3 regions of the Alloalcanivorax venustensis genome follow, and region 2 is predicted to be linked to each of the others. Evidence: predicted binding sites of a transcription regulator. Region 2 holds the regulator's gene; each other region holds the start of a gene.

Region 1 (3,255 bases), 1.5 Mb from region 2:
GCGCTAACGCACGCGCCGGGGCCTCTCCCTAGGCCACCCGCTGACCCTTGTCCAGCATCTCGCGGGCATGGGTGAGGGTGGACTCCGTAATCTCCACGCCCCCCAGCATGCGGGCGACTTCCTCCACCCGGGCCCCGGTATCCAGGCTCTGGATGCGGGTATGGGTGGTGTCTTTCCCCTGAATCTTGTGCACCTGCCAGTGCTGGTGGCCCTGGGCGGCGACCTGCGGCTGGTGGGTGATACACAGCACCTGGGCGTGCTCGCCCAGTTCGCGCAGCAGGCGGCCGACGATCTCCGCCACGCCACCGCCGACGCCCACGTCCACCTCGTCGAAGACCAGGCTGGGCACGGTCAGGTTGCGCGCGCAGATCACCTGAATCGCCAGGCTCACCCGCGACAGCTCGCCGCCGGAGGCCACCTTGGCCAGGGCCCGTAGCGGCTGCCCCGGGTTGGCGGAAAAGCGGAATTCCACCTCTTCCAGGCCGTCCGGCCCGGGTTTGCTCTCTTCCAGCACGGTTTCCAGGCGCGCCGCCTTCATGCCCAGCGCTTTGAGCTGCTTCTGGATTTGCTGGGTCAGGCGGGTGCCGGCCTCCCGGCGGCGCCGGCCCAGGGCGCGGGCGCTTTCCATATAGGTTTCGCGGGCCGTCTGCTCGGCGGCGGCGAGCGCTTCCAGATGCTCGTCGAAATGCTCCAGGGTGTTCGCTTCCTCGGCCAGCTTGCGGTGGTGCTCAATCAGTTCCTCGGGGCGCAGGCGGTGTTTGCGCGCCAGCGTGTAGGTCTGGTCGAGCCGTTCTTCCACCTGGCTGAGACGCTGCGGATCCAGATCCAGCTTTTCCAGATAATGGCGCAGGTCGTCGGCAGCGGCCTCCACCTGCAGGCGAGCGGATTCCACCGTGTCGAAAACCGTGGCCAGGGCGTCGTCGCTGCGGCGCGCCTCCTCCACCCAGTGGCTGACCTGGCCGAGCTGGTCGTTGCAGGTGCCTTCGTCGCCGTCGTAAAGCGCGGTGACCGCCTGCTGGCAGAGCCGTATCAGCGCTTCCGCGTTGCCCAGGCGCTGCTGCTCCTGTTCCAGTTCCGGCAGCTCCCCTTCGGTGAGCGCCAGGGCGTCCAGCTCCTCGAGCTGAAAGCGCAGCAGTTCTTGCCGCTCGGTTTGCTCGCGGGCGCTGGCCAGGGCGTCATCGTGGGCGCGGCGGGCCTTCTGCCAGGCGCGCCAGTGGTCGCGCACCTGCTCCGCCTGGGCGCCGGCCTCGGCGAAGTTGTCCAGCAACTGGCGGTGGGTTTCCTTGCGCAGCAGGGCCTGGTGCTCATGCTGGCTGTGGATGCTGATCAGCATCTCGCCGAGCTCCCGGACCTCGGTGAGCGGTGTGGGGGTGCCGTTGATGTAGGCCCGCGAGCGGCCGTCGGCCCGCACGGTGCGGCGCAGCAGGCACTCGTTGCCGTTGTCCAGTTCCCGCTCGCCCAGCCAGGCCCGGGCCGCCGGGTTGTCCGCCACGTCGAAGGTGGTCAGCACTTCCGCGCGGTCGCAGCCGGGGCGCACCACGGCGCTGTCGGCCCGTTCACCCAGGGTCAACGACAGGGCGTCGATGATCACCGACTTGCCGGCGCCGGTCTCGCCGCTGATCACGGTAAGGCCGGGCTCGGGCTCCAGCTCGAGCTGGTCGACGGTGGCGAAGTGGCGAACGCTGAGGTGCGTGAACATGGACTGTCCTTTTGGCCAGTAGTGAGTCGATATTAGGCGATTCCGGCGGCCAGTGTAAGCCCCGTTTCTGGACGGCGGTGCGTCGGTGTGCGGAGAATGGCCCTTCCGTGGTTATACTGAGGCTTCATCACGGGTAATAGAAGTATGGCCAAGTTGGAATTGAACGAACGCAAACAACGGTTGCTGATGGCGCTGGTGGAGCGGCACATCCGCCACGGCCAGCCGGTGGGCTCCAAGACCCTGGCCACCGGCAGCGGCCTGGCGGTCAGCCCGGCCACCATCCGTAATCTGATGGCGGAGCTGGAAGACATGGGGTTGCTGGCCAGCCCCCATACCTCCGCCGGCCGGGTGCCCACCGAACGCGGCTACCGGCTTTACGTGGACACCCTGCTGGCGTCCAGCACCATGGAGCGCCCGGATAACGCCCGCCTGCGCGACGAACTGCGCCAGATGCTGGCGCCGGACCAGTCGCCCGAGGCGCTGGTCTCCCAGGCCTCGCGCAGCCTGGCGGAACTGACCCGCATGGCGGGCCTGGTGGCGGTGCCGCGCCGCGACGTGACCACCCTGCGGCAGGTGGAGTTTCTGCCCCTCTCCGGCCAGCGGGTGCTGGTGGTGCTGGTGGTCAACCGCTCCGAGGTGCAGAACCGCATTATCCAGACCAGCCGGGACTACAACGAGGTGGAGCTGCGCCAGGCCGCCAATTACATCAACAAGACCTACGCCGGCTGCGACCTGGATAATATCTGCGAGGGGCTGCTGAGCACCATGGACGCGGACCGCGCGCAGATGGACGTGCTCATGCAGGCGACCATGGACATCGCCGGCAAGGCGCTGCGCCAGGACCGCAAGGACTCCGATTACGTGGTGTCCGGGGAATCCAACCTGCTGGAAGGCGGCCAGATGGACAGCATCGAGAAGGTCCGCGATCTGTTCGACGCCTTCAACCGCAAGCGCGACATCCTGCATTTGCTGGAGCGCAGCATGAAAGCCGATGGCGTGCAGATCTTCATCGGCCGCGAGTCCGGCTACCAGCCGTTCGAGGAGTACTCGCTGGTCTCCGCCCCCTACAAGGTCGACAACGGCCCGGTGGGCGTCCTGGCGGTGGTCGGCCCCACCCGCATGGACTACGAGAAGGTGATTCCCACCGTGGACATCACCGCCCGCATCCTCTCCGCCGCGCTTACCCAACTCTGAGAACAGTTAAGAGTTAACAGTGAACAGTTAACAGTGAACAGTTAATAGCGAAAACCCCGCGGGCCGCCGGCTGCGGGCCTGTCGGAGGGCCGAGTGCCCTCGAAAAGCCGGCGCGGGCACGGCCTTTACGAGGCACCACGCTCGCCCGCGCACTATTAACTATTCACTGTTAACTGTTCACCGCCTCCCCTTCTTCCCTTGAATCCGGCGCTGCCGTTCCCATATCTTTGCCCGCTTTCCCAGAATTCGGGACGTGTGGAGTGGATATGAGCGAACAGGACAAGCAACAACAGAACGAACAACAGGCTGAGGCCCGGGACGAGCAGGTTGCCCGCGAGGAGCACCAGGACGCGCCCGAGGCG
Region 2 (3,255 bases):
CTGGAAGTCGACTTCAACTGGCGCGCGGAGAAAGCCTGAGAAAAGCGCGGGTATTGGCAAAGGTGCGCTCTGCCAGATCCGCCTCACTCTCGCCACGCAACGCCGCGATCCGCCGCCCGATCCAGGGCAGATAGCAGGGCTCGTTGCGGCGCTTGCGCGGTGGCTTCTCCGGCAGATCCCGGGGCAGCAGATAGGGCGCGTCGGTTTCCAGCAGCAGGCGGTCGCCGGGAATCTCCGGCACCAGCTCCGCCAGGGCGCCACCGCGCCGCTCATCGCACACCCAGCCGGTGATGCCGATGTGGCAATCCAGATCCAGGTAGTCGAACAGGGCCTCGCGCTGATCGGTGAAGCAGTGCACCACGGCGGCGGGCAGCTTGTGCCGCCAGGCTTTCAGAATCGGCAGGAAACGGTGGTGGGCGTCGCGCTGATGCAGGAACACCGGCTTGCCGGCCTCGGCGGCCAGCGCCAGCTGTGCCTCGAAGGCGCTTTCCTGGTCGTCCCGGGGCGAGAAGTCGCGGTTGAAGTCCAGGCCCATCTCCCCGGCCGCCGCCACCTCGGGGTGCGCCAGCAGCCCGGCCAGCGCGTGGCCGGCCTCGGCGTCGAAAAAGCGGGCGTTGTGCGGGTGAATGCCGGCGGTGGCGAACAGGGCCGGGCCGGCGTCGGCCCATTGCCGGCACAGCGCCACGGCGGCTTCCGACTCCGGCACACTGGTGCCGGTGAGCAACATCAGGGCCACGCCGCTGTCGGCGGCGCGGGCCAGCACCTGTTCACTGTCCTCGGCGAACTGCTTGTCGCCAAGATTGACGCCGATGTCCGCCCAGCGCGGGCCGTGCTCCGGCATGCCGCTCATCCGTGGCTGGGCTGGGGTTGTCCAAGGCGCGCGTTGAGGCGCTCGCGCAGGTCTTCCACCCGGCGCCGGTTGGCGCCCAGGTCCCAGTAACCGATGCGCGAGGCGGAGCGCACGTCGATCAGACCGTCGTCGTGCACGTACAGGGTCACATCATCAACGAACCGCAGAATCCGGCTGGTGAAGCGGGCCTGAATGCGGGCCGGACCGATCCGCTCGTAGGCCACCCGGGGCAGGGTGTCGAGCACCTCTTCCAGCATCGCCAGGCTGTCGGCGCGGTTGCCGGCGCCGGGCAGCGGCGCCACCCGGTGACGTTCGTCCTCGGCAAGGCTCGACACGCAATTCGGCGCGGACGGGCAGGGGGCAAGCAAACGGGTGTCCGACATACGGTTCTGTCTCTCACTACTCTCGTTACTGGCGTCGTCGCCGGCGCCGGCGTTGCCCTGGCAGGCGGCCAGAGCGATGCCCAGCAACAGGGTTGCCAAAAGGCGGTTAACGGTGTCAATGCGCATTGGGATCACGGATCAGACCCACGAAAATACCCTCGATCATCAGCTCGTCGGCGGCCACGCGGATCGGCGCGTAGGCGTCGTTGGCCGGCAGCAGCGTGGCGCTGGAACGATTTAGTTTAAGGGTTTTCACCGTGACTTCATCGTCAATGCGCGCCACCACGATCTCGCCGGACCGGGCGGTCTGGCTTTTGCGAACCGCGATCAGGTCACCGTCGAAAATGCCGGCTTCGATCATGCTATCGCCCTGGACCTTGAGAAGATAGGTGGGGCGCTGGCGAAACAGCCCCTGGGGCACCGGCACGGTGCGCTCCACGTTTTCGATCGCCTCGATCGGCGTACCGGCGGCGACCTTGCCCACCACCGGCACCTCATCGCCCATCTCCAGGGCCAGATCGAGAAGCTGGATGCCCCGCGAGCGGTCGCCGTGCAGGCGGATGTAGCCCTTGCGCTCCAGGGCGCGCAGGTGGTCGGACGCGGCGTTCTTCGATTGAAAGCCCATGCGTTCGGCGATTTCAGCCCGGGTCGGGGCCATGCCGGTCTCCATCTGGGACGCACGAATGCAATCGAGAACCTGCTGTTGGCGTGCGGTTAATGCGATGCTCATGTCGGCCTCCTCGGGCACGGTTCCGCTGTTACGTACACTGATAATACGGACAGTGTAATATGTCCAGTGGTTTTTTGCACCGTGCGAGTGAATACGGCCTGTTCGGCGGTGGCAATCCGGGAAACGTTCGGGCTAGGATGAGGCCGCCATACACGGGGAAGAGGGGAGACATGAAGCACGCCCAATGGCAGGAATCGGATCACGCGCGGGTGGAGGCACTGCTTTCCGGCGTGCCGTTTTTCAATGAGGTGGCGCGTGACGACGCGGACCAGCGGGCGCTGCTTCTGGCGCGCACGGAAATCATCGAGGCCGGCCCCGGCGACCGGGTGATCCGCGCCGGGGAAGTGGAATCGTCACTGTACTTTCTGCTGCGCGGCCAGCTGGTGGTGCAGGGCGAGAGCGCCGACGGCGCACCCTCGGCGGTGCTGTATTACGTGTCCCCGGGCGAGGTGTTCGGGACGCTGTCCATGCTGCTGGGCACCGCCCGCAGCGCCACCATCCGCGTGGCGGACGCCGCCCGCGAGGCGGTGATGGCGAAGCTGGAATTCACCGATTTCGACCGCCCCGACTCGCCCTACACGCTGGCCACCCGGCTGGCGTTCTTCCATATGCTGGTGCATCAGATCCGCTGGGCGGTGGAAGTGCAGCGGATGCAGGCGCCGGACCAGGAGCTGGTGGCGGCGCTGCGCAAGGTGCCGATCTTCACCGGCCCCCGGGACAGCGACGAAGAGCTGGCCGCGCTCAAAACGCAAGCCCGCGAACTCGCCGGGCTGCTTTACAGGTGGAACACTAAGCCGCCCAGCGCCACTGGTAACGCCCAACTCACCTAATGGCACCCTGTGGGAGTGGGCCTTGCCCGCGAAAGGGCGCCGCCAGGCCGCCCGGCAGGATACCAGAGACCCTGTTGGCGGCTTCATAGAAAAGCCTCTGGAATCCCGCCGGCAAGCTCCGCTTGCCTTTCGCGGGCGGGGCCCGCTCCCACAGTTTCCGCTAGCTTTCCTTCTTGCGCTTGTCCATTTTCACGGCGAGCACGTCGCAGTGGGCGCCGGGCACCAGGCCGCGCGCGGTGGAGCCGAGCAGCAGGGCCAGGCCACTGCGGGTGTGGCTGCCAACCACGATCAGATCGGCGCCGATGTCGTCGGCCTTGTCGAGGATGGTTTTTTCGATCGACCCCAGTTCCACATGGATGCGGCTTTCCGGAATCCGGTAGTGGCCGGCGTATTCCAGCGCCGTGTCGCGGGCCTGCTTGACCAGGCCGCTTTGCAGGTCGGTGACGTCCATCGGCACGTCGG
Region 3 (3,255 bases), 780 kb from region 2:
GGAAAGGGTGTGCGCCGGCCGGGTCAGTGAGTAGCCACCGAACACACGCAGCCCGGCCACTTCCGGCGCCACATTGATGTAACCGTGCTGGTAGCGGCCGAGTTCGGCGATAAGATCGGCCAGGCGAATGTCGTCGGCGACCAGCACCCCCCGGTGCCAGGCTTCCCGGGCGGGGTCGGCCGCCGACAGCGGCTGGAGGGCGGCGCGCGAAAACCGGGTTTGTTGCCCGGTCGGCACGATTCGTGTGCTCTCTCCGCCATTGGTGACCGCCACTTCGCCCTGATAGACCGCCACCAGGGTGGTGTCGTCTTCGCTTCGAACGGTGAAGCGAGTGCCCAGCGGGCGCACCTGGCCTTGCGCGGTGGAGACGGTAAGCGGCCGGTCATCCCGGGCGGTGGCGAGCAGAATTTCACCGGTGATCAGATCGATGCGCCGGCTTTCCCCGTCAAAGTCGGTGTTAATAGCGGTGTTGGTATTCAGCCAGAGCCGGCTGCCGTCCGGCAGAGCCAGTTCACGGATCTCACCGGTGCCGGTGCGATGGCTGGCGCCCCAGGCGGCCACCACTGTGGGCAGCGGGGACGCACCCCAGCCGGCCCAACCGAGACCGCCGACACCGAAAAGCAGCGCCATGCCTTTGATCATGCCGCGTCGGTCCAGGCGCCTTTGGCGGGTTCGGGCCAGCGTCGCCTCGGCCTGGTCGGGATCGTCACCACTCGCCATGCTGAACTGCTGCTCCACGCGCTCCACCATTTGCCAGCCGCGATGGTGCTCCGGGCTGGCTTCCAGCCAGTGCCGCCAGCGGCGGACGTCGGCCTCGGACGCCTCGCCGGCCCGCAGCAGCGCGAACCACTCGGCGGCCTCGGCGAGCACCCGTTGGCTCGGTGCCGGGTTCATGCCGGATCGCCATTATCCAGGCCCAGCCGGGACTGCAAACGCAGGCAGGCGAGCATGGCGCGGGACAGGTAATTGCGCACGGTGCGATCGGAAACCCCCAGATCGGCGGCCACCTCCTTGGCGCTCCTGCCGTGCACCATGGACTGGATAAACGCCTCGGCCACCGGAGCCGGCAAGCGCTTGAGCATCGCGTCCACCGCCACCAGGGCTTGCAGCGCGGCGGTCTGTCGCTCCGCCGAGGGCACCGCGTCTAGGGGACGGTTGGCGAGGGTTTCCAGCCAGGCCCGCTCCACCTCCCGGCGGCGCCAGAGGTCCACGCACAGGCCCCGTGCCATGCGGCTGAGGTAGGCCCGCGCGCCGTGGTGATCAAGTGGGCGGGATGATGTCAGCAGGCGCACGAAGGCGTCGTGGGCCAGATCCGCCGCGTCGTCGGCGTTGCCCAACCGTCGCCGCAGCACGCCGTGCAGCCAGCCGTGGTACTCGGCATAAAGCGTATTTACGGACAGTGACTGTGATCTTCCCCCGGACATGGCCCGCCCCCGAACGATGAAACGCAGAAGGGCTGGACTATAGGTGAGAATGAATATCATTACAATGTTGTAGGAGATGTCCGCCGCTGTCCTCCATTGGCTTATTTGTTACGCGGGCGGGACGTGTATCATGGCCTCCATCGTCAGACACGGCGCAGGGGTTGCACCCTGAACAAACACTGCCCATAATGCTGTCCAGAAAGACAGTGCTGGCCATCGGGTCAGTTTCTGTGCCAATGGATGGAATCGGAGAGGGGTTCACAAATGAGCGACAAGAGTAAGGCACTGTCGGCGGCGCTGTCTCAGATCGAGCGCCAGTTCGGTAAAGGTTCGGTGATGCGCATGGGCGACCAGAAGCGCGAGCGCATTCCCGCCATTTCCACCGGCTCCCTGGGGCTGGATATCGCCCTGGGCATCGGTGGCCTGCCGAAAGGCCGGATCGTCGAAATTTACGGCCCGGAGTCCTCCGGTAAGACCACGCTGACCCTGAGCGTGATCGCCCAGGCGCAGAAGCAGGGCGCCACCTGCGCGTTCGTGGACGCGGAGCACGCCCTGGACCCGGATTACGCGGAAAAACTCGGCGTTAACGTGGACGACCTGCTGGTGTCCCAGCCGGACACCGGCGAGCAGGCGCTGGAAATCACCGACATGCTGGTGCGTTCCGGCGCCGTCAACGTGGTGATCGTGGACTCCGTGGCGGCCCTGGTGCCGAAGGCGGAAATCGAAGGCGAGATGGGCGACGCCCACGTGGGCCTGCAGGCCCGCCTGATGAGCCAGGCGCTGCGCAAGATCACCGGTAACGTGAAAAACGCCAACTGCCTGGTGATGTTCGTCAACCAGATCCGCATGAAGATCGGTGTGATGTTCGGCAACCCGGAAACCACCACCGGCGGCAACGCCCTCAAGTTCTACTCCTCCGTGCGGTTGGACATCCGTCGTATCGGCGCGGTGAAGCAGGGCGACGAAGTCACCGGTAACGAAACCCGGGTGAAGGTGGTCAAGAACAAGGTGGCGCCACCGTTCAAACAGGCGGAATTCCAGATTCTCTACGGCCAGGGCATCAATCAGCTGGGCGAAGTGCTGGACCTGGGTGTTCAGCAGGGCCTGGTGGACAAGTCCGGCGCCTGGTACGCCTACCAGGGCGACAAGATCGGCCAGGGCAAGCAGAACGCCTGCGACTATCTGGCCGAGCACCCGGACGTGGCCCAAGCCATCGAGAAGGAAATCCGTGCCCGCCTGCTGAATGTGGTCACCCCCGCCAGCGAGGAAGCGGCGGTGGCCGAGGGCGACGAGGCGCAAGACGGCAAGGATGACTGAACGGCGCCGGCGACAGCGGGGCCCCGAAGACGGCCCCGCCGACCCTTCAGAGTTACGCCAGTATGCGGTGAAGATGCTGGCGCGCCGGGACCACGGCCGTGCCGAGTTGCGCGTCAAGATGGCGCGCAAGTTCGGCGACAGCGAGGCGCTGGACGCGGCGCTGGACTGGTGCCAGGAACACGACTTTCTGAATGACCGGCGCTTCGCCGGTTTTTTTGTGCGTTCGCGGATCGAGCGCGGCCAGGGCCCGTTGCGCATCCGCTCCGAGCTTCAGCAGCGAGGCCTTCCGGAGGCCCTGGTCAAGGAGGCCCTGGAACAGGCCGAGTGTGACTGGTTTGCCCTGGCCCGCGAGACCCACGCCCGGCGCTTCCGCCGGCCGCCGGCGGACCGCAAGGAAAAAGCCCGCCAGTTGCGCTTTCTGCAGTCCCGGGGCTTCGACGCGGAGCAGAGCTTCAACGCGCTGGATCTGGCCGGGGAAGAAGACCTCGACTGATCCGGTGCGCCTCGCCACTTT

Evidence for each region. The regulator LexA, encoded in region 2, represses DNA repair genes until DNA is damaged. The targets are predictions, from matches to a motif close to TACTGTNTANNTANACAGTA.
Region 1: recN (DNA repair protein RecN) is a predicted target of LexA. The motif match lies at 1,701-1,720, and genes of this name have one in related genera.
Region 3: recA (recombinase RecA) is a predicted target of LexA. The motif match lies at 1,614-1,633, and genes of this name have one in related genera.

What each region holds. Positions count from the first base shown of each region.
Region 1 covers NZ_CP179934.1:68,826-72,080, reverse strand. The annotation lists gene fur (ferric iron uptake transcriptional regulator) at 1-7, shown strand, start outside; gene recN (DNA repair protein RecN) at 29-1,699, opposite strand; gene hrcA (heat-inducible transcriptional repressor HrcA) at 1,844-2,893, shown strand; gene grpE (nucleotide exchange factor GrpE) at 3,160-3,255, shown strand, end outside.
Region 2 covers NZ_CP179934.1:1,978,532-1,981,786, forward strand. The annotation lists gene ACMG4O_RS09320 (DUF6482 family protein) at 1-39, shown strand, start outside; gene ACMG4O_RS09325 (TatD family hydrolase) at 14-841, opposite strand; gene ACMG4O_RS09330 (DUF1499 domain-containing protein) at 847-1,359, opposite strand; gene lexA (transcriptional repressor LexA) at 1,349-1,963, opposite strand; gene ACMG4O_RS09340 (cyclic nucleotide-binding domain-containing protein) at 2,134-2,793, shown strand; gene ACMG4O_RS09345 (universal stress protein) at 2,954-3,255, opposite strand, start outside.
Region 3 covers NZ_CP179934.1:2,761,115-2,764,369, reverse strand. The annotation lists gene ACMG4O_RS12960 (FecR domain-containing protein) at 1-894, opposite strand, end outside; gene ACMG4O_RS12955 (sigma-70 family RNA polymerase sigma factor) at 891-1,424, opposite strand; gene recA (recombinase RecA) at 1,689-2,741, shown strand; gene ACMG4O_RS12945 (regulatory protein RecX) at 2,734-3,234, shown strand.